4 regions of the Enterobacter sp. RHBSTW-00994 genome follow, and region 1 is predicted to be linked to each of the others. Evidence: predicted binding sites of a transcription regulator. Region 1 holds the regulator's gene; each other region holds the start of a gene.

Region 1 (5,543 bases):
CTGTTAAAATTGTAAATCGACACGGTGTAATTATAGAGCCAGGTTTTCTGCAACTTCGGAGTGATCCCGACCGAAACCGGTACGCCACTGATATCAAACTGTCGCGCCAGTGCAACGCCATAATCAGAAACAATCGCCGCCCGACCAAAGCCTTTAGATTTCAGATTATCCGGATCAACGCCCAGGATTGTTGCCGGTGTTTTTTCAACCGCGCGCAGCATATCGATATCACCCTGATCGATATAAGAACTGACGCGCGCACGCGCATTCGCTTTTGCCACAAACGCGACGGATAACGTGTCATTCGGAATACTGACAGCAATGCCACCCCCCGCTTTCCCGCTGGCGGTTTTTCCTTTCAGAGATTCCAACTGGCTGGCCAGATCGCCTGCCGCAGAAGAGACCTGCTTGTAGCCGGAGCTGGTGGGGTTGAAGAGATCGAAAAGGTTAATGTCATCCAGGGAGCTGCGGTAGCGATTGATATCGTCGCTGACGTCATCAATTTTATCCCGCAGGTTGTCTTTGTCGGAAATTTGCGCGCCAATAGACGGCAAAATAACGGTAATGCCATCGTCAGGCTTTGCTTTAGCCAGCAAAGCAGGGTTGATTAACACCCCGCTTCCGTAGCTGCCTGCGGCAACACCTGTGCCCCCCATTGCGTCACTACGCGCTTCTGTCCAGGTATTGGCGGCAGATGCCTGATGCGCCGCAAAAAAAGAGACAGCAATGCTAACCACCGAAAATTTAAATACTTTTTTCACAGTATGCTCGTCTTATAGTCTGTTATGAAATAGCCCTGTCTGTTATCACCCAAACAGGAACGAACTATTGCTGTGAATAAGTACAAAAAGACCCGCTATTTCCTTAAGTTAAATCACCCATCTGGCCTATTGTATTTTGTGACGGCCCTCAATATTTATAGAAGAGGATATTATTTTCGCCCAGCTTTTCCGTCATGCGGGCCAAAAAACTGCGGTGGATGGTCAACCCAGCGATCCTCACGCGTCGCGGCATAGACCGGATTCAGCGGGTAATAGATGCGGTTATGCTTTTTATTTGCCTCGCCAACAACCAGCAGCCGCACCTCTTCATCAGTGTTATTGATAAAGGTATGGCATACGCCGGTTCCGGCAGGAAACCCGACGCTATCACCTGGCTCCAGCTTCCACAGGTAGCCGTTAATCCAGGCTTCGGGATATCCTTCCAGCACGTAGATAAACTCCTCTTCATCACTTTCTGCATGTGGATACGAGGTGCGACGCCCTGGGGGTAATCGCTCATGGTGAATACCAATACGGCCAAGACCGAGTTTTCTGGCCAAGGGCGCGCCAATGGAGAAACGTTCGTCACTGTCGGGATACGTTGCATCGTCCGCACCTTCGATGTCTCGCCAGTGCCGGATACAGTCAGGTCTTTTCATTATTTATTTCCTGTATTGCGATGCGTCAGGTATAGCACAGCCCGGCGGATCTCGGTGTTTTTAGCAGAACATGGTAGAGTGAGGGTTTTCGATCCTACAACATCCGAGGTGCTAAATGGATAAGACCACAACGCAAGAGCTGTTAGCGCAAGCTGAAAAGCTGTGTGCCCAACGCAATGTGCGCCTGACTCCACAGCGCCTTGAAGTCTTAAGGCTGATGAGCCTCCAGCAAGGTGCGATCAGTGCATACGATTTGCTCGACCTGCTTCGGGAAACAGAACCACAGGCGAAGCCTCCAACGGTGTATCGCGCGCTGGATTTCCTGCTGGAACAAGGCTTTGTGCATAAGGTTGAATCAACAAACAGTTATGTTCTGTGCTACTTGTTTGATCAGCCCACCCATACCTCTGCGATGTTTATCTGCGACCGCTGTGGCGTGGTGAAGGAAGAGTGTGCGGAAGGTGTTGAAGACATCATGCATACGCTGGCAGCGAAAATGGGCTTTGCACTGCGTCACAATGTTATTGAAGCACACGGGTTGTGCTCAAACTGCGTAGAAGTGGAGTCCTGCCGGCATCAGGGTGAATGTCACCACGACCACTCGATTCTGGTAAAGAAAAAACCCCGCTGACGGCATAGAAAAGGGCGGCTCAAAGCCGCCGACAGGGAGTACATCCTTGTACTTACGGGTATAACCTGTTTACCAGCGGTAATCGTTACGTTTTTCCCAGTCACCCACTTCTTTCTCTGCCTGTTCTTTAGCGTAGCCGTAACGCTCCTGAATTTTACCGACAAGCTGATCGCGTTTACCTTCGATGACGGTCATATCATCATCAGTCAGCTTACCCCACTGCTCTTTCGCTTTACCTTTGAGCTGTTTCCAGTTGCCGCCGATTTCGTCTTTATTCATCATCACATCCTCATCGTTCGGTCATTCAATAGTGAAAAGGGTCGCCCGAAACCTTCATTTCATGCTGGACGTGATAATAATTTTAGTCGAGCCTGTGGCATCTAAGAATTTATTCAGAATCTTTTACCATCAGGAGATTTTAAGGCGTTATGAAAACCAGGTGTTATTCCGCCAGTGGCGATGCCAGATAACCGCCAGTGATAACCCTCGCAGGGAAAGAAAGACCGCCAGTGCCAGCCATAGCCCGTGGTTACCCAGATACGGTAACGTGAGCAACGTCAGTGCAAATCCAGCAGCGGCAACGGCCATACTGTTGCGCATTTCCGCTCCACGCGTCGCACCGATGAACATGCCATCCAGCAGATAACACCAGACCCCCACTATCGGTAGTACCACCTGCCAGATGATGTAGTGGCCTGCCAGTTCGCGCAGTGCCGGTAATGACGTTAATAGCCCCACAATATGTTCGCCCAGGAAGGCGTAGATCAACGCAAAGATCAGCGCCACCAGCCCCGCCTGACGGCAGGCCGCGCGCCAGACATCCTGCAACTGACCGCTTTCCCCCGCACCGTACGCGTGCCCGGAGTGGGCTTCAACGGCATAGGCAAAGCCGTCCAGTGCATAGGCGGTAAAGGTCAGCAGCGTCATCAGTACTGCATTAACCGCCACAATCTCTGGCCCAAGGCGCGCGCCGAAAACCGTGAGCGCACCAAAACAGAGTTGCAGGAGGAACGAGCGGAGCATAATGTCGCGATTCAGCGCCAGGAGTTTACGGATATTGCCGCGCCAGGCTGCTTTCAGCATCGCCAGAGAGATACCGCGCATTTTCAGCACCCGCCACACCATCCATAACCCAATGATGAACGTCCCGTACTCCGCAATGGCAGTCGCCAGTGCCGCCCCCTGCACGTTCATGTGCAGCCCCATCACCAGCCACAGGTCGAGCACAATGTTGAGGATATTTCCCACCACCAGCAGGATCACGGGGGCACGCGCGTACTGAACGCCCAGCAGCCAGCCAAGCAACACCAGGTTTGCCAGCGAGGCCGGAGCACTGAGCCAGCGGATCTCAAGAAAGCGACGAGCCTGTTCGAGAACGGCCTCGCTACCTCCTACAATATGCAATGCGAGATCGATTAGCGGAGCACGTAACAGGACGATCACAGCACCCGCTCCCAGCGCCAGAATCAATGGCTGAACCAGAGCACGCGCCAGACGAAGCGGATCTTTCGCACCAAACGCCTGAGCGGTAAGACCCGTGGTACTCATCCGCAAAAAAAGCAACAGCATGAAGAGGAAGCTGGTCGCTGTCGCGCCAATCGCCACACCGCCCAGATAGACCGGCGAATCCAGATGGCCAATTACTGCCGTGTCCACCAGTCCCAATAACGGAACGGTGATATTCGAAAAGATCATTGGCAACGCAAGACGCCACAGCGCCTTATCTGAAGCAGTCAGCAGTGACATGAGAAAATACCGGGGCAGGAAAATAAGTCAGGCTGCGGGGATACCGCAGCCTGTCAGGAAGAGATTACAGCCATTCACCGTTACGGATAACGCCAACGGCAAGGCCTTCAATAGAGAAACTTTGCTCGCGAAGGTCAACTTCGATAGGAGAAAACTCGCTATTTTCTGGCAGAAGCTGAACGGTATTACCCTGTTTTTTCAGTCGCTTAACGGTCACTTCATCATCGATACGCGCGACAACAACTTGCCCGTTACGCACATCCTGCGTTTTATGTACCGCCAGCAAGTCACCATCAAGAATACCGATATCTTTCATTGACATGCCACTTACGCGAAGCAGGAAATCAGCGCTTGGTTTAAACATGCCTGGATCAACCTGGTAATGGCCTTCGATATGCTGCTGTGCCAACAGAGGCTCGCCCGCAGCCACTCGGCCTACAAGCGGAATACCGGTTTCTTCTTCCACCAAAAGGCGAATACCACGTGAAGCACCGGAAACAATCTCCAGGACGCCCTTACGTGCCAGCGCTTTGAGGTGCTCTTCGGCAGCATTTGGAGAACGGAAACCCAGACGCTGAGCGATCTCCGCACGCGTGGGTGGCATACCCGTCTGGCCGATATGATCCCGGATGAGATCAAACACCTCTTGCTGCCTGGTCGTTAACGCTTTCATTCCGCCCCCTGGGTGTATATACAGTTATGCTGTGAGTATATACAGTCAAAGGTGATTTTGGAATCAAAAACTGCACAAAAAACCAGGGAGTTACTTATTCCTGAAGGCTTATCGGAAATGTGACCAAAGAAGCGTGCCCCAGGTAATCATGGCGGTAATAATCGCCAGTAATACCGCTGCGGAACCCATATCTTTCGCACGCCCAGAAAGCTCGTGAAAATCAGAGCCAATACGGTCCACCACAGCTTCAATAGCACTATTAAGAATTTCCACTATCATCACCAAAAGCACCGAGCCAATAAGAAGAACGCGGGTGATAGCATCAACATCAAGGAAACAGGCGATAATCACCGCGACAATAGCGGCGATACCTTCCTGACGGAAAGCAGCCTCATTGATCCAGGCGGCGCGGAAACCTTTCCATGAATAGCCAGCTGCTTTGATAATTCGGGTTAACCCAGTGGTATTATTGGCCATTAAAAGAACCTTTTATGAGAAATAGCGTCAGTAACTATAGCCGCAGTCCATTTGACTGCCGCCTGAAGTATGACGGGTAACAACAGAAATTTTGCGCGCTTTCTGTTATCCTTGCGCAGCAATTGCATTATTAACCAGAGGCTTTACATCGTTTATGTCCGGCTGGCCACGAATTTACTACAAATTACTTAATTTACCATTAAGCGTCCTGGTAAAAAGCAAGTCTATCCCAGCAGAACCCGCGCTGGAATTAGGGCTCGATACCTCTCGCCCTATTATGTATGTTTTGCCTTACAACTCGAAGGCTGACTTGCTGACGCTCCGCGCCCAATGTCTGGCGCATGACTTACCCGATCCGCTTGAACCGCTGGAAATTGATGGCACATTGTTGCCACGCTATGTCTTCATCCACGGCGGACCGCGTGTGTTTACCTATTACACGCCAAAAGAAGAGTCCATCAAGCTGTTCCATGATTACCTCGACCTGCACCGCAGCAACCCCGATCTGGATGTTCAGATGGTTCCGGTGTCGGTGATGTTTGGTCGTCGTCCTGGGCGCGAAAAGGGTGAAGAAAACCCACCGCTGCGTATGCTTA
Region 2 (5,543 bases), 1.4 Mb from region 1:
AGCTTCACCTGTCGTCAGCAACCATCCCGCGCGAGCAACCAGCACCGACGTTTTACCACTCCCTGCACCCGCCAGCACGAGTAGCGATTGCTCACCGTTGACCACCGCACGAGCCTGCGCAGGATTCAAAGGTGACGATTCAATATGGCTGAAGAAATCGGCGTACTGCGTAAGCATGGTCTCGGTCCATGCCTGATTATGGGCAAGCCGGCTTTGGTCAACATCATTCAACCACGCCTGGCATTGACGCCAGGCGTCCCGGCAATTATCAAACTCATCCAGACGTGAAACGGGAATGGGAAGTGCGGCAAGCGCCCGGCTTATTTTTTGCTGCAAACCCGCGGTTTGCTGGCGGGTAAGCCATTTCTGCTGCTCACTGCTTTGCGCGATCTCATCCAGAACCTGGTGCAAAACCTGTGCCGCGACGAGGCTCATATCGCCACTCCACTGCTGCCAGAGCGTATTCAGATGATGATGAAAACGCAGCGTTTCAGCCCACTCCGTCCCGTGAAGTCGTACCACTTTTCCCGCCGGAAGTACGAACTCCAGTTCGCCCCATACCAGCCCTCGCTTGCAGTGGATCGCCAGAAGTTGATTAAACGGAATGAGATATTCGTGACGTTCACCAGAGACTTTAACCCCTGCATTAAGCAGCACAACCTTGTCGTACGGGTGCTGCGCCAGGCGTTTGCCCAAAGAAGTTGCTTTCAGTTCCATGTCCAGCCGAATCCACGAAGAGATAATTTACCTGACAGTTTAACTGCCAGTTTTAAGGTGCTCCAGCCTAAAAAAACGTTACAATCACTTAGCGTTAATCATATCGAAAGGAACTGAGGATTTATGCGTACCGTTCTGAATGTTTTGAATTTTGTCCTTGGCGGTTTTGCCACCACACTTTCCTGGCTTTTTGCCACTCTGGTAAGCATTGTGCTCATTTTTACCCTGCCACTGACACGCTCCTGCTGGGAAATAACCAAACTGTCCTTTATCCCATATGGTAATGAAGCCATTCATGTTGATGAACTGAACCCGGACGGAAAAAATTCGCTGATGAATACAGGCGGAACCGTACTGAATATCCTGTGGCTGATTTTCTTTGGCTGGTGGCTGTGTCTGATGCACATCTTTGCTGGCATTGCACAATGCATCACGATCATTGGCATTCCGGTGGGTCTCGCTAATTTCAAAATTGCCGCTATCGCGCTGTGGCCAGTCGGGCGTCGGGTTGTCCCGGTAGAAGTCGCGCAGGCTGCACGTGAAGCAAATGCCCGTCGTCGTTTTCAGTAATAAGGACTGGCCCTGCTGATGCTAAGCCCATTATTTCGCCGCTATACATGGAACAGCACCTGGCTTTATAACGCCAGGATTTTTATCGCACTGTGCGGTACTGTCGCCCTGCCCTGGTGGTTGAATGACGTCAAACTGACCATCCCACTCACCCTTGGCGTTGTTGCCGGGGCGCTGGCCGATCTGGACGATCGCCTGACCGGACGTCTGCGAAATCTGGTTATTACATTACTCTGTTTTTTCATCGCCTCTTCATCGGTCGAACTGCTGTTCCCGTGGCCATGGCTGTTCGCGTTGGGACTGACACTCTCCACCAGCGGTTTTATTCTGCTGGGCGGGCTGGGCCAGCGTTATGCCACCATCGCGTTTGGTGCACTACTGATTGCTATCTATACCATGCTGGGCGTGTCACTCTATGACCAGTGGTATCAACAGCCTCTGCTGCTGTTGCTGGGTGCAATCTGGTACAACCTGCTCACGCTAACCGGGCATCTTATTTTTCCGGTTCGGGCATTGCAGGATAACCTCGCCCGCAGCTACGAACTGTTGGCCCAATACCTGGAGCTCAAATCCCGGTTATTTGACCCGGATATAGAAGAAGAGAGCCAGGCCCCGCTTTACGATCTCGCCCTGGCAAACGGGCAGCTTGTCGCGATGTTAAATCAGACGAAAGCCTCCCTGCTCACGCGCCTGCGCGGCGATCGTGGACAGCGAGGGACGCGCCGCACATTACATTACTACTTTGCTGCACAGGATATTCATGAACGTGCAAGTTCATCACACGTTCAGTACGCCGCCCTGCGTGAGAAGTTTCGCTATAGCGATGTTATGTTCCGCTTCCAGCGCTTACTCTCAATGCAATCTCAGGCTTGTCAGCAACTGGCAAGGTCCATTTTGTTGCGCACGCCCTATCAGCACGACTCGCGCTTCGAGCGAGCCTTCAGCCATCTTGACGCAGCACTCGACCGCGTTCAGGCCAGCGGAACATCTCCGGAGCAAATAAAAGCCCTGGGTTTCCTGCTCAATAATTTGCGTGCGATTGATGCCCAACTGGCGACCATTGAGTCCGAACAAGCAATGGCAATGCCAGGAAACGACGCAGAAAACCAGTTGGCTGATGATAGCGTGCACAGCTTTAGCGATATGTGGTTGCGTTTGAGCCGCAACTTTACGCCAGAATCCGCGTTATTCCGCCATGCGGTCAGGATGTCACTCGTGCTCTGTGTAGGCTACGCCTTTATCCAGATCACCGGATTGCACCATGGTTACTGGATACTGCTAACCAGTCTGTTTGTCTGCCAGCCAAACTATAACGCCACGCGCCACCGACTGGCGCTGAGAATCATCGGGACACTGGTGGGGGTTGCCGTCGGATTACCCTTGCTGTATTTCGTTCCCTCACTCGAAGGGCAACTCATCCTTATTGTGATTACTGGCGTACTCTTCTTCGCATTCCGTAATGTGCAGTATGCACATGCGACCATGTTCATCACACTGCTGGTATTACTGTGCTTCAACCTGCTAGGGGAAGGGTTTGAAGTCGCACTTCCCCGCGTCATCGATACCCTTATTGGCTGTGCTATTGCCTGGGCGGCTGTGAGTTTTATCTGGCCTGACTGGCGCTTTCGCAATTTACCACGCGTGCTGGATCGGGCAATGAATGCCAACTGTCGATACCTTGATGCCATTCTTGAGCAGTACCATCAGGGACGTGATAACCGTCTGGCCTATCGTATCGCCCGGCGCGATGCGCATAACAGTGATGCAGAATTAGCTTCGGTTGTATCCAATATGTCAACGGAGCCACGAGCAACAACTGAGATACGGGAAACCGCATTTCGTCTTTTGTGTCTCAACCACACATTCACAAGCTATATCTCTACACTGGGTGCGCACCGTGAGAAGCTGACCAACCCCGGCATCCTTACCCTGCTGGATGATGCGGTATGTTACGTTGACGATGCCCTGCACCACCGCCCATCAGATGAGCCACGAGTTCAACAGTCTCTGGACGAACTTGCTCAACGTATTGCTCACCTGGATCCTGGCTCCGACAACAAAGCGCCACTGGTCCTCCAGCAAGTCGGCCTGCTTATTGCTTTGCTGCCGGAAATTTGCCGACTGCAGCAGCAAATTGCTACCTGGCGGAATGGTTCTCACGTGGCTCAGTCAGCGCATTAAACCATTCTGTTAGCTCCCGGCGAATAGGCGTCGGGAGCGCCGCTTCATGCAGCCCCTCGATTGCACCTTCCAGCGCAAACAGCACTTTAATACCCAGTTGTTTGTTGTTCTTTCTTATTTTCAGCCAGCTTGTCTTTGCACCAAGCCCTCGTAGCGTTTCTTCATTTGTGATACCCGCTTCATAGAGCAGTACTTCGATCTGAAACGTCAGGTTCGGAAGATCTTTCAGTCGGTTTCGTTGATGTCGCTGATGTCGCTCCTTCCTTGCCGATTCCAGTGCAAAGGAAGAGAGCTGAAGTAACCTTTCCCTGTCCTGCCAGAGCCCCTCATCCACCCGGTAATAATTGAGAAGGACTGGACGCCCCCGTTTCAATAAAGTCAGAAAAGAAGAAGAGTGCTTTACACAGTACCTGGTGCTTTGCTCACAGGCGCGAAGATAGAGCTCACCCTCGGAAACCATGGCAAATACGGCATCGTCAACCGCAAGGGTATAACCGCCAAAAAGTGCACGATGCTGGATATCGCCTAACGAGGAGAGATATTCCTGTGATTTATAAATCCGTTCATAAGATATCTTTTTCATGATATTTCCCTTTAAAATCATCAAGTAACAACGCTTTTTCTTACTACCGGATCCAGTAGCAGAAAAATAGGCAACTTCTTCTTCTTGAGCAAGATGATTTTTCACAACATGCCAACAACAAACAAAATTTGCGAGTTGCTTTCCGAAAATGAGGTTGATCTTTAGGCACACAGGAGTTACTGTATATTCATACAGTAACTACAGGGCTGGAATGATTATGTACACTTCAGGCTATGCAAATCGCTCAACATCTTTCTCTTCTACCGCAGGCAATGTCGCGCAGAAATCCGTCGAGCGCGTTTCAACAGGGCTTATCAGCGAAGTGGTTTACCGTGAAGACCAGCCCCTGTTAACGCAACTCTTATTGCTGCCGTTATTGCAGCAGCTTGGTCAACAATCTCGCTGGCAGCTTTGGCTAACACCCCAGCAAAAATTGAGCCGCGAATGGGTTCAATCAGCAGGACTCCCGCTGACAAAGGTGATGCAGATTAATCAACTCTCGCCGTGCGATACAGTTGAGTCGATGATCCGGGCATTACGTACCGGAAACTACAGTGTGGTAATTGGCTGGTTGCCGGAAGAATTGACGGAAGAAGAACATTATCGGCTGGCTGAAGCTGCAGAAGAAGGTGATGCGATCGGTTTTATCATGAGACCTATTCGCCCTGTTCCTCACGGCAAAGGACACCTGTCTGGGCTAAAAATTCACTCTAATTTGTATCATTGAGTAAAATTGAGATTTTTCCTGGAATTTTTTTCGACCACAAGACGCGCAATTAGTTCAATGCGGTAAAACTGCGGCAAGGCTTGTCTGGTGCGGTTCTCATTAATTTTACTGCACAAAATCCGTTCAAAAAATGTTAAATAATAGGTATACGGAACTTTTTTTTTCATATGCCTGACGGAGTTCACACTTGTAAGTTTCTAGCTACGTTGTAGACTTTACATCGCCAGGGGTGCTCGGCCTAAGCCGAAGATATCGGTAGACTTATATTTGACCACGCCCCCAGGTGAAGGATTTAACCGTGATTTCTCCTTGAGATTTTCATGGCAAATTTTGGATGATAACGAGGCGCAAAAAATGAAAAAGACAGCTATCGCGATTGCAGTGGCACTGGCTGGCTTCGCTACCGTAGCGCAGGCCGCTCCGAAAGATAATACCTGGTATGCAGGTGGTAAACTGGGCTGGTCTCAGTTCCATGACACTGGCTGGTACAACAGCTCCCTGAACAACGACGGCCCAACTCACGAAAGCCAGCTCGGTGCAGGTGCGTTCGGTGGCTATCAGGTTAACCCGTATGTTGGTTTTGAAATGGGTTACGACTGGTTAGGTCGTATGCCATACAAAGGCGACACCGTAAATGGCGCTTTCAAAGCTCAAGGCGTTCAGCTGACCGCTAAACTGGGTTACCCAGTAACTGACGATCTGGACGTGTACACCCGTCTGGGCGGCATGGTATGGCGCGCTGACTCCAGCAACAACATTGCTGGT
Region 3 (5,543 bases), 2.3 Mb from region 1:
TTATTAACTTATCAAAATTGTCATCACAAACACCCCAGACTACATTGCGCACCAGTTTTCACTTCCACAGACAGAAACTGTGAAAACTGTTGAGCGAGGGATGCGATGTCGTCCCTCGCTTTTTTTTGCATTCAGCAACGCAATTGAGCCGAACATCAGCCCCTCAAGGCTGTGAGCCCTCCCAGAATAAAGAGGCCGTACAAAAGTAGTCTGCGGTGAAGAATTGCTGCGCCGAATTAATCGGGAGAGCTCGGCGATATGACAGGGGTACTGGTGCAATGCACCTTCGCGAATACCCCTGTCGTATCGCCGGAAAGCAAAAGCCCCGACTGGCGGGGCTCTCGATATATTCAGATTGTCGCTTTTCATTGCTGCCATCGTGGCGCAGCTCTGCCAAGCATGAATGAATTATGTAACTTTCTGGCCCATTATCAATGGGGTAATTTAAAAACAGCACTAAAAGCTAAAATCAACCCCGACATTTCTATTCAGACATCAGCTTGCGGGTTGAAAGAAAAACCTTCGCCCTGAAAATTTCCAGACACCAGCGCACGCGCTTTCTGGCCTCTCCGTCAGTTAACCACGGGGCTATTGCCTGCAGCTCTCTGGTGATGTCCGATATTTTTTTTCTGGTGGTGTAATACTGAAGGCCAACCACATAAACCGGATCATTCATGTCAAACGCCTGCAATACGGCTTGTTCGACAAAATCGATATCGTCATTGTTTATAGCCATATCAATGGCGCTGACTGCGGGTTGAGGCCAGAGGATAGCGTGAGCACGATTCATTGCCTGTTCGCCCTTAAATCCCTCACCTCTCGCCTGCTCCAGCGCTGCAGTAAAACGCTCGAGTGCTTTATCCGACCATCGACTTCCTCTGATAATATTCCAGCAGGCATGCCCTCTTGGTTTACGGGGTGCAGATCCACCGCGTACACCTTCGCCCCATGTCGTGAGAAGTGACTTAATCCATGCCGACTGGATCCCCCCAAGAAGTATGCATTTCCCCAGCCAGCTTTTTCGTGGTGCAGCTGCGGCTTTGCCCAGTGCATCCAGATGATTGCGGCGTTGACGTGGTGTCATCATTTGCTACTCCTTACGCCAGAACGCCGAGCGCAAAGGCCCGGTCCAGCACTTTAATAATCATTTCCGGCTGCGAACCATACTTGCGCTCGAATGCCAGCCGGTCGTTATGAAGTTCGGTGTGATGCTTTCGGCATAACGGGATGGCGAAAATGTCATGGGATTTTGTAGCCATGCCCCCCCTGCCCCCAGCCGATTAAGTGATGTGGATCATCTGAAGGCATCTGGCAGCATTCGCAGGGTTGCGTTTTTACCCAGGCCAGATAATCGGGATTCAGCCAGCGCAGGTGTTTAGGGCGTCGCATGAATGACTGGGGCGGCTCCGGATCAACCAGAACGCCCACCAGTGGTTCAGACATTGCTGGTGGCAGGCGAGATTCCGCCACTTTACTGGCGAGAATGCTGGTGGCCGCTACTGAAGGGGTGATATCGCTTTCGCGCCCATACTCCTTTTCCTTCGGCAACATGAGAACATCGCTGACAGCAGACTCAGGCAGTACATCTGTTACACCCTTGCGCAATGCCCACCAGCTCAGCTCTGCAAGCGATATCTCACGATATTTATCGATACCAAGTGCCAGCCGGACCATATCCAGAACCCAGTTGACCACGTTCTGACGGGCCAGACCCGCCAGCGCTTCAGTGTGCTGCTCACGCAACTGGTTATCACAATGACCGCAGAGCAGGATCGAACCTGGCTCATGACGCATAACAGTCATTTCGTGGTAATGGTAATCACTGTGTGCGTTCTGGCATTTCCCGCCACCGTAATTCAGTAAAAAGTAATCCAGACCGCTTAAGCCACCAGCAGCGTCGATCACCTTTTCGCTCAGGAAGAAAGAAAGCAGTGAACTCCGGTGGGCCAGAGGTTGTCTTGCATCAGGAACGAGCCCGGTAGCAAGATGCGACATGCTTTCAGGCTGGCGCTCAATCAATACCCTTCCTGAACTGAACAGGCTCATCAGTTCGCTGCCAGGCTTTAACAGGACAACGCCCAGTTCACGGGCCAGAACAGGTTTCAGCAGAGCGCGCATCATGCAATCTCCCTGATAATGATCTGCCCGGCCTCACCCCATAACTTTGTAATACGTGCATCCCAGATATGCGCATCATCTGCGTAAATGGCATCAGATAACGCTTTTACCAGGTTATCAAAGTCCGGTTTTGACTGATGGGGCTGGCCGTCAAACTGCAGTCGCTTCTTCTTGCTCCAGCTCTGCGGCATTGGAAGAATAAAAGTAATGTGGGAGTTTGATTCAGGTAGTTCGACACCCAGCAGGCGAACATGATCGCAGAACGCGCGATATCGCATAACCTCAGGCCGCTTCTTCCACTTATCAGCCCGCGTCATTCTGGGTTTGCCCACAGGCAAAATGTTATAAACCTTCACAATCACCTCCATGCCCGTGAGCGCAGGCTTTGCTGCGTTTTTGGGGGTGATGACTGCTCAGGCAACAATGCGCTTACTATCCAGAAACGAGGATCTACATCGAGGCTCTTTTCAACAGGGACGCCTTTTCCCTGGTAGCGTGCCACCAGATCGTTAGCTTCTTCCGTTGTTAGCCCGGTGTGAGTAAACCAGCCTTTTTTCATGCCGCCACCTTTCGGATCAACGGCAAAAGAAAATCGCTGGCCTTTTTACAGGTCAGTGAGAGGGAGTTTTGAATTGTGGTTTGTCTTGGTTTTTGCGCCATGGTATCTCTCCAGTGGCGCAGCAGGTATAGGGTGTTCAGGCCTATGACGGGAGTGTAACAGAGTTCTGCGAAACGCGAACACCCGCTTTTTCCAGCATCTGAGTAAATAGTGTTGGTGTTCCTACAATCTCATCATCCTGAAGTGGCATAAACGACACCTCGTCACCACGCCTGTACATCAGCGCTCGCTCACATTCAGGAAATGAGTGCAGTCGTGCAACGATGACCCCATCGTGACATCTGATGACTGCATAGCCCTTTTTTGGTAATTCTTCTTTTTGTTTCACCAATCCCCCTTACTACTCAGGAAAGTTTTTGCATGCTGTATCAGTAAAACCAGTCGTCTGCGCTTTCCCAGGTCTGCTGGAGGATTTCTTCAACCTTCTTTTTGGCCTCTTTCTCACCGCCGAAAACACTTAAGCCATCTGAACCAGTGCGGCGTATAACCAGCGAGCAGTCATCAAACTGTTCCTGGAGTCTTTTCAGTAATTCTTTTTCCAGTGCAGGGACAGCGCCCTTCGGAAGTTCTTTAGTACGATCAATGGTTAATTCGACTTTCATTATTGCCTCCATCGCATAACTGTATATTTATACAGTATACCCATGCAGTGGATTGATCAACGCTTTAAGAGCACATATTGCTAACGGCGTTTCAAAAAAAACACTTGCGCGATGCCCCGTACAAGCGCTGCGGCAATATCACATTGCCACAACGGATTTCTCAGATGACACGATTTGTCAGGTTGGTAATTTTTTGCCGCACTGTGCTTATTAACAAATAGATTTCATAGATCAACATTTTATATAGATAGGTTTTACCAATAACGAGCAATCCAGCAATGCATGTTCAACCGGACGGCGAAAAAAAAGCCTCCGGGGAGGCCTTGATACTCATTTGCTTTCAATGGCAGACTGCCTAAATGCTTCAATTAAACGGGTCGCATCTTCCTTACCGCCAGGCAAGACATTAGATTTTTTCAGAATATAAGGCGGAAACTTAGTAGACAGGTATTGATGCTTGAACCAGCGACGAAATTCCGACAATGCCGCATCAGGATAAGCATTGATAATTTGAGGATTTGATCTTGCTTGAAGGAAATCATCTGGATAGTAATGCTCGCAATCGACCCTTTGTCCGAAGTCCTCAGTGAGACCTGCATCTTTCCAATGTCTCGCCCAGCAACTTCCTACACTACCATCTGGAACTGTATGTTGGTTTATAGCGAGTCCTGCATTAATCAGATCTACCATCATGCCCGCAATTTCATTGAAGATAATGAAGTAACCATCAGGTATAGAACCCTTATCTTTGAGCAATGAAACCCTGTCATGGTAATGCCGCCATGGATCTTCCGGTTGGTACTTAAGCGCTTCATAGATAAAGATCTTAAGACCTTTTTTAGCAAGCTCACGGTAAGACCTAAGAGCCGTATCGCTTTCGGCTTGCTTTGCTTCAAAGGCATAATATTCGAGGATCGCCATGCAAACGACATCTGGATATGCGTGGTACTCGACACCATTCCTAATTATTGGAATGTATAGTTTTTCATCAGTAAATCCTTCGTTTAACAGGTATGTACCAATGAAGGTCATTCTTCCTTTTCGGAAAATCCCATGCTCTACTGATTGCGCCCATTCATCAGTAATTTCCTTGATTCTTAATCGCTGGACACCACAAACGCTTGCTAGCCCACTTTGAGTCAGATAAGGAATTCCATTATCAAGAACCCCCATCTCAATACCGTTAATTATCGCCTCTTGCTTTACCTCAAGGTCTAAAGGAATGGTCCGTAAAGAGGTCGTTCTCTGCTGTGTCATATTTACCCCTATAGTTATGATTTAATTGAAAAAATAGGGTGATCTCTGAAATTAAAAAACACCCTAGATAATGTTATTAAATGGGAAAGAAGTTGGCTGAAATCATTCTGATTACACTTAGCTCCTTCACCACTACTTTCTTTGTGCTCTGGCCTACCCCATCATGAGTTTGCATATATTTCCACGTACGCACATCTGATGCGGGAAATTCTTCGCACATGTCTTCCAGTGACATCGTCATCTTCAACCCATGAAACACGTTGTACAAGCAACCCTAAAAACTAGCAAGCAAAAAAACCAATAATGCTTGCTGATATATTCTTCTCAACCGATAATAACTCCAACAATTATCTAAGGAGTCCAACATGCCCATTGAAGACGAATCACCACAGGCTAAAGGTGGAAAAGCTCGAGCAGAGAAAATGACTGCGGATGAACGAAAAGAGGTCGCCCAGAACGCAGCCAACAAACGCTGGCAAAGGATCAAAACCAACCTTCCCTCGGCCCAACTCGAAGGTGTTCTAAAAATTAATGACACTGAACTTGAAGTGGCTGTACTCAACAATGGAAAGCGAATAATTTCTCAATCATCCGTTTTTAAAGCGCTAGGAAGGCCAAGTCGAGGCGTGAGAGCCACACTTGATGGTGAGATCATCCTGCCTGCTTTTATGGATGCTGCCAACCTTGTCCCATATATTAATCAAGACCTTATGGAGGTGATCAAACGCGAGCGATTTTTAGACAATTCAGGAAATGAACTTGAGGGTTATGATGCTTCAATACTTCCACTGGTATGTGATGTTTATCTAAAAGCCAGGCAGGATGGCACACTAAAAACAAACCAGATGGAGACAGCTCAAAAAGCAGAAATCCTAGTTCGTTCGCTTGCAAAAGTCGGTATCATCGCCCTAGTTGATGAAGCGACAGGCTATCAGGAAATTCGCCCC
Region 4 (5,543 bases), 520 kb from region 1:
TCGCTACAATGCCTGTCCTTCATTCAGAGAGACATGCATTGTGGCGCTACTCATTGTCACCACTATTCTGTGGGCATTTTCATTTAGCCTGATTGGTGAATACCTTGCCGGGCACGTCGACAGCTACTTCTCCGTGCTGATGCGCGTGGGGCTGGCGGCGCTGGTCTTCTTGCCATTCCTGCGTACGCGTGGGCAAACGTTAAAAACCCTTTTGCTGTACATGCTGGTCGGGGCGATGCAGCTTGGCATTATGTATCTCTTCAGCTTCAGGGCTTACGTTTACCTCTCCGTCTCGGAATTCCTGCTGTTCACCGTGCTCACGCCGCTCTATATCACGCTGATTTATGATCTGCTGAGTAAGCGCAGGCTGCGCTGGGGATACCTGCTGAGTGCGGCGCTTGCTGTTATCGGTGCAGCCATTATTCGCTATGACAAAGTGAGCGATCACTTCTGGACTGGCCTGATGTTTGTCCAGTTGGCAAATATCAGCTTTGCCATCGGTATGGTGGGCTACAAGCGCCTGATGGAAACCCGTCCAATGCCGCAGCATAACGCCTTTGCCTGGTTCTATATGGGGGCGGCTATCGTTGCGGTCGCGGCGTGGTTTATGCTGGGGAATCCGCAGAAACTGCCCACCACGTCAGTGCAGTGGGGCATTCTGGTCTGGCTGGGCGTGGTGGCATCCGGGCTGGGTTACTTCATGTGGAACTACGGTGCGACTCAAGTCGATGCCGGGACGCTGGGCATCATGAACAACGTTCATGTGCCCGCTGGCTTGCTGGTGAATCTGGCCATATGGCAGGAGCAACCGCACTGGCCGAGCTTCATTATTGGGGGAACGGTGATCCTGGCTTCGCTGTGGGTCCATCGCCGTTGGGTCGCTCCGCGCTCCGCACAAACGGCAGATGGTCGCAGGCGTGATTCCGCGCTGAGCGAATAAATGCTTCCGTAACCGGCTGACGCTGCTCGCCATCCCGAACGGCGGCGTACAGTCGGCTCCACAGTCCTTCACCCAGGGTTTTGGTCACAACCAGGCCCTGGCGTTCAAAACTCTCCACTACCCAGTGCGGCAGGGCGGCGATGCCCATTTTTGCCGCCACCATTTGAATTAAAAGCAACGTGTTATCCACGCTTTTCAGATTAGGACTGATACCGGCGGGCTGGAGGAAGTGACGCCAGATATCCAGTCGACTGCGTTGCACCGGATAAATCAGCAATGTTTCGGTCGCCAGATCCTCCGGAGTGATGCGCGTTTTGCTCGCCAGCGGATGATCCGGCGCCAATACCAGGCGTACTTCAAAATCAAACATCGGAGAGTAGTGCAGACCACTGCGCGGAAGAATGTCCGAGGTCATCACTAAATCCAGTTCACCCTGCTGAAGAGAGGGCTGCGGATCAAAGGTCACGCCAGATTTAAAGTCCATCTCCACCTGTGGCCATTTCTGGTGGAAGTTCTCAAGTGCAGGCGTCAGCCACTGAATACAGCTATGGCATTCAATGGCAATACGCAGCCGGGTCTGCTGCGGCTCGTTGCAGGACTGCAAGGCGCTGGCGATCTGTGGCAGCACCTGATTCGCCAGTTGCAGCAAAATTTCGCCCTGCGGTGTAAAGCGCAGCGGCTGGCTCTTACGCACGAACAGACGAAAGCCAAGGCGTTGTTCCAGATCGCTGAACTGGTGTGAAAGGGCAGACTGAGTCTGATGCAGCGTGGCCGCAGCCGCCGCGAGAGAACCGCAGTTCCGCAACGCTTGTAGCGTTTTCAGGTGTTTTATCTCGATCATGAAAGTCCTTCACTTCGCCATGAACATTTTGCGCTTGAGGAATATACAGTAACCGCCAATTATGGATGTGTAAACATCTGGACGGCTAAAATCCTTCGTCTTTTAAATTTATAGCGCGTTGGCTGCGTTTATTCACTCCGGTCACTTACTGCTGTAGGCATCCGGGAGATGAGCAAACTTGCTGCCTTCCCTAAATTCAAAATCCAAAGGATTTACAATTAATGAGAGGAAGAAAATATGACAATCCGCAATCACACACTCGGTTTCCCTCGCGTTGGCTTGCGTCGTGAGCTGAAAAAAGCGCAAGAAAGCTACTGGGCGGGTAACTCCACCCGTGAAGACCTGCTGGCAGTGGGCCGCGAGTTGCGTGCTCGTCACTGGGACCAGCAAAAACAAGCGGGCATTGACCTGCTGCCAGTGGGCGATTTCGCCTGGTACGACCATGTTCTGACCACTAGCCTGCTGCTTGGCAATGTGCCGGCTCGTCATCAGAACAACGATGGATCGGTAGATATCGATACCCTGTTCCGCATCGGCCGTGGCCGCGCACCAACAGGAGAGCCAGCGGCAGCAGCGGAAATGACTAAGTGGTTTAACACGAATTACCACTATATGGTTCCGGAGTTCGTGAAAGGTCAGCAGTTCAGTCTGACCTGGACGCAGATCCTGGATGAAGTCGATGAAGCGCTGGCTCTGGGTCACAAGATCAAACCTGTTTTGCTTGGCCCGGTAACCTACCTGTGGCTGGGTAAAGTAAAGGGCGAGCAGTTTGATCGTCTGAGTCTGCTCAACGACATTCTGCCAGTGTATAAGCAAGTGCTGGCTGAACTGGCAAAACGCGGTATTGAATGGGTCCAAATCGACGAACCTGCTCTGGTGCTGGAGTTGCCGCAGGAATGGCTGAATGCCTTTAAACCGGCTTATGACGCTCTTGCGGGTCAGGTTAAGCTGCTACTGACGACGTATTTCGAAGGCGTGACGCCTAATCTCGACACTATCGCTGCACTGCCGGTGCAAGGTCTGCACGTTGACCTGGTTCACGGGAAAGATAATGTTGCCGACCTGCACAAACGCCTGCCAGCGGGCTGGCTGCTCTCTGCGGGTCTGGTGAATGGTCGTAACGTCTGGCGTGCCGATCTGACTGAGAAGTATGCGCAGATTAAAGATATCGTAGGCAAACGCGATCTGTGGGTCGCGTCATCTTGCTCCTTGCTGCACAGCCCAATTGACCTCAGTGTGGAAACGCGTCTGGATGCGGAAGTGAAAAGCTGGTTTGCGTTCGCTCTGCAAAAATGTGAAGAGCTGGCCCTGCTGCGTGACGCACTGAATAGCGGCGATACGGCGGCCATCACTGACTGGAGCGCACCGATTCAGGCGCGTCGTCACTCGGCTCGCGTTCATAACCCGGCAGTAGAAAAACGTCTGGCGGCCATCACCGCCCAGGACAGCCAGCGTCAGAACGCCTATGAAGTGCGTGCTGAAGCCCAGCGTGCCCGCTTCAATCTCCCAGCGTGGCCAACAACGACTATCGGTTCGTTCCCACAGACCACAGAAATCCGCGGCCTGCGTCTGGATTTCAAAAAGGGCAACCTTGATGCGAATCACTACCGCACGGGTATCGCCGAACACATTAAGCAGGCGATTATTGAGCAGGAACGTTTAGGTCTGGACGTGCTGGTTCATGGTGAAGCTGAACGTAACGACATGGTGGAATATTTCGGTGAGCATCTGGATGGCTTCGTCTTTACGCAAAACGGTTGGGTGCAGAGCTACGGTTCCCGTTGTGTGAAGCCCCCGGTCGTGATCGGTGACGTCAGCCGTCCCGAAGCCATCACCGTTGAGTGGGCGAAGTACGCCCAGTCTCTGACCGACAAACCCGTTAAAGGCATGCTGACAGGACCGGTAACAATCCTCTGCTGGTCATTCCCGCGTGAAGATGTGACGCGTGAAACCATCGCCAAACAGATCGCGCTGGCGTTACGTGATGAAGTGGCGGATCTGGAAGCGGCGGGTATCGGCATTATTCAGATTGACGAACCGGCACTGCGAGAAGGTTTGCCGCTGCGCCGTAGCGACTGGGATGCCTACCTGCAATGGGGCGTAGAAGCCTTCCGTATCAATGCCGCGGTGGCAAAGGACGACACTCAAATCCACACTCACATGTGTTACTGCGAATTTAACGACATCATGGATTCCATCGCGGCACTGGATGCCGACGTGATCACCATTGAGACATCACGTTCAGACATGGAATTGCTGGAGTCGTTTGAAGAGTTCGACTACCCGAACGAAATTGGGCCGGGTGTTTACGACATCCACTCCCCGAACGTACCAAGTGTGGAGTGGATTGAAGCCCTGTTGCAGAAAGCCGCTCAGCGTATCCCGGCAGAGCGCCTGTGGGTGAACCCGGACTGCGGCCTGAAAACCCGTGGCTGGCCGGAAACCCGCGCAGCACTGGCGAACATGGTGAAAGCCGCGCAAAATCTGCGTCAGGCATAACATCTGTAACGGAGGCGAAAGCCTCCGTTTTTGCTTAGTGTGGGTTTACAGCTGCACTGAGTGACGGTCCTTTCAAATATTCAATACACCACTGACACACTTTCCCCATTCCGTCCGATCGTGCAGCCAGGAATAATTTGGTTGCATGCTTGTGTTCACGCATCGGTTTTTTGAGTAGCTTGCCGCTATTGAGTAAAGGAAGGGCTAAATGATGTGGGATATAGCCAATTCCGACATTTTGTTCGATAAGGGCGATAGCCGTGGTGAAGTCCGGTACAAACAGGGGCTTTTGACCTTCAAGCAGCCACGCCTGTAGCGGGGTAAAGTTTACCGACGTATCCCGGATACATATTGCCGGGTACTGACGCAGCTCAGCATTTTCCAGCGGGTGACGCTCTGTCGCCAGAGGGTGCTGTGGGCTAACGACAAAATCCCATTCCAGTTGCCCAAAAGGCTCGCTAATCACGCCTTCGGTGCTGGGGACAGCATGCGGCGCACCAATCACCAGGTCGGCTCGTCTGCTGTAAAGTGCATCCCAGCAGCCGTTGTAAACTTCCAGGCAGACCGTCAACGTGGTTGAGGAAAACTGGTGTTCAAAATCACGGATGAACGTAACCAGCAGGGATGAGGGGATAATGTTATTTACCGCAATTGTCAGTTCTCGTTCAACGCCGTCGTGGATCAGAACGGTATTGCGTTTGAGCGCCTCCATATCACCGAGAATGGTTTTGCTGTGCTCGACAAAATAGCGTCCGGCAGGGGTGATTTCAATGTACCGGCCTTTACGCTCGAACAGCGCAACGCCCAGACTTTCTTCTGCTTTTTTTATGGTGTAGCTAATGGCTGACGGCACTTTGTTTAACTGCTCAGCGGCAACGGTGATGCTCTGGTGTCGGGCGACCAGATGGATAACTCGAAGGGTTTCGTCGGAGATGAACATAAGGCGTCCCTGTTGGCAGAAAACGGCCGAACTCTTACGAGTTCAGCCGCGATGACTGTGCCAATTATACCGGGGAATTAATGGCGTTGGCTCAGTCGGCTGAGTACGGCATACGCGATGCAGGCCACAACAATGGAATCTACTGACGGAATGGTGGTCAGGGTAAACAGACCTTTCACCGTCATAAAACCAACCGTTGCGCCAAAGATCCATGCCACAAAAGTCAACACTTTAACCGGGGGTTCACGTGTCAGGACGGATTCCTGATAGCCATTACGGCGATACAGGAAAAAGTCGGCAATATAAATCCCGGCAACGGGCGG

The links. The regulator LexA, encoded in region 1, represses DNA repair genes until DNA is damaged. The targets are predictions, from matches to a motif close to TNCTGTATGTACATACAGNA.
Region 2: sulA (SOS-induced cell division inhibitor SulA) is a predicted target of LexA. The motif match lies at 4,229-4,248, and genes of this name have one in related genera.
Region 3: HV346_RS13910 (DinI-like family protein) is a predicted target of LexA. The motif match lies at 3,357-3,376, and genes of this name have one in related genera.
Region 4: metR (HTH-type transcriptional regulator MetR) is a predicted target of LexA. The motif match lies at 1,813-1,832, and genes of this name have one in related genera.

Annotation. Positions count from the first base shown of each region.
Region 1 is NZ_CP056199.1:277,497-283,039, reverse strand. It holds gene HV346_RS01315 (conjugal transfer protein TraF) at 1-761, opposite strand, end outside; gene HV346_RS01310 (cupin domain-containing protein) at 932-1,420, opposite strand; gene zur (zinc uptake transcriptional repressor Zur) at 1,536-2,051, shown strand; gene HV346_RS01300 (CsbD family protein) at 2,121-2,330, opposite strand; gene dinF (MATE family efflux transporter DinF) at 2,478-3,797, opposite strand; gene lexA (transcriptional repressor LexA) at 3,862-4,470, opposite strand; gene HV346_RS01285 (diacylglycerol kinase) at 4,579-4,947, opposite strand; gene plsB (glycerol-3-phosphate 1-O-acyltransferase PlsB) at 5,102-5,543, shown strand, end outside.
Region 2 is NZ_CP056199.1:1,654,077-1,659,619, reverse strand. It holds gene helD (DNA helicase IV) at 1-717, opposite strand, end outside; gene HV346_RS07725 (YccF domain-containing protein) at 841-1,287, shown strand; gene yccS (YccS family putative transporter) at 1,306-3,468, shown strand; gene HV346_RS07715 (TfoX/Sxy family DNA transformation protein) at 3,425-4,051, opposite strand; gene sulA (SOS-induced cell division inhibitor SulA) at 4,269-4,778, shown strand; gene ompA (porin OmpA) at 5,133-5,543, shown strand, end outside.
Region 3 is NZ_CP056199.1:2,884,906-2,890,448, forward strand. It holds gene HV346_RS13885 (hypothetical protein) at 485-1,084, opposite strand; partial or broken gene HV346_RS13890 (DUF968 domain-containing protein) at 1,098-2,118, opposite strand; gene HV346_RS13895 (RusA family crossover junction endodeoxyribonuclease) at 2,118-2,486, opposite strand; gene HV346_RS13900 (hypothetical protein) at 2,477-2,677, opposite strand; gene HV346_RS13905 (hypothetical protein) at 2,820-3,065, opposite strand; gene HV346_RS13910 (DinI-like family protein) at 3,106-3,339, opposite strand; gene HV346_RS13915 (hypothetical protein) at 3,670-4,596, opposite strand; gene HV346_RS13920 (P63C domain-containing protein) at 4,962-5,543, shown strand, end outside.
Region 4 is NZ_CP056199.1:4,645,658-4,651,200, reverse strand. It holds gene HV346_RS22205 (carboxylate/amino acid/amine transporter) at 41-940, shown strand; gene metR (HTH-type transcriptional regulator MetR) at 828-1,781, opposite strand; gene metE (5-methyltetrahydropteroyltriglutamate--homocysteine S-methyltransferase) at 2,019-4,280, shown strand; gene HV346_RS22190 (LysR substrate-binding domain-containing protein) at 4,315-5,220, opposite strand; gene HV346_RS22185 (cytosine permease) at 5,298-5,543, opposite strand, start outside.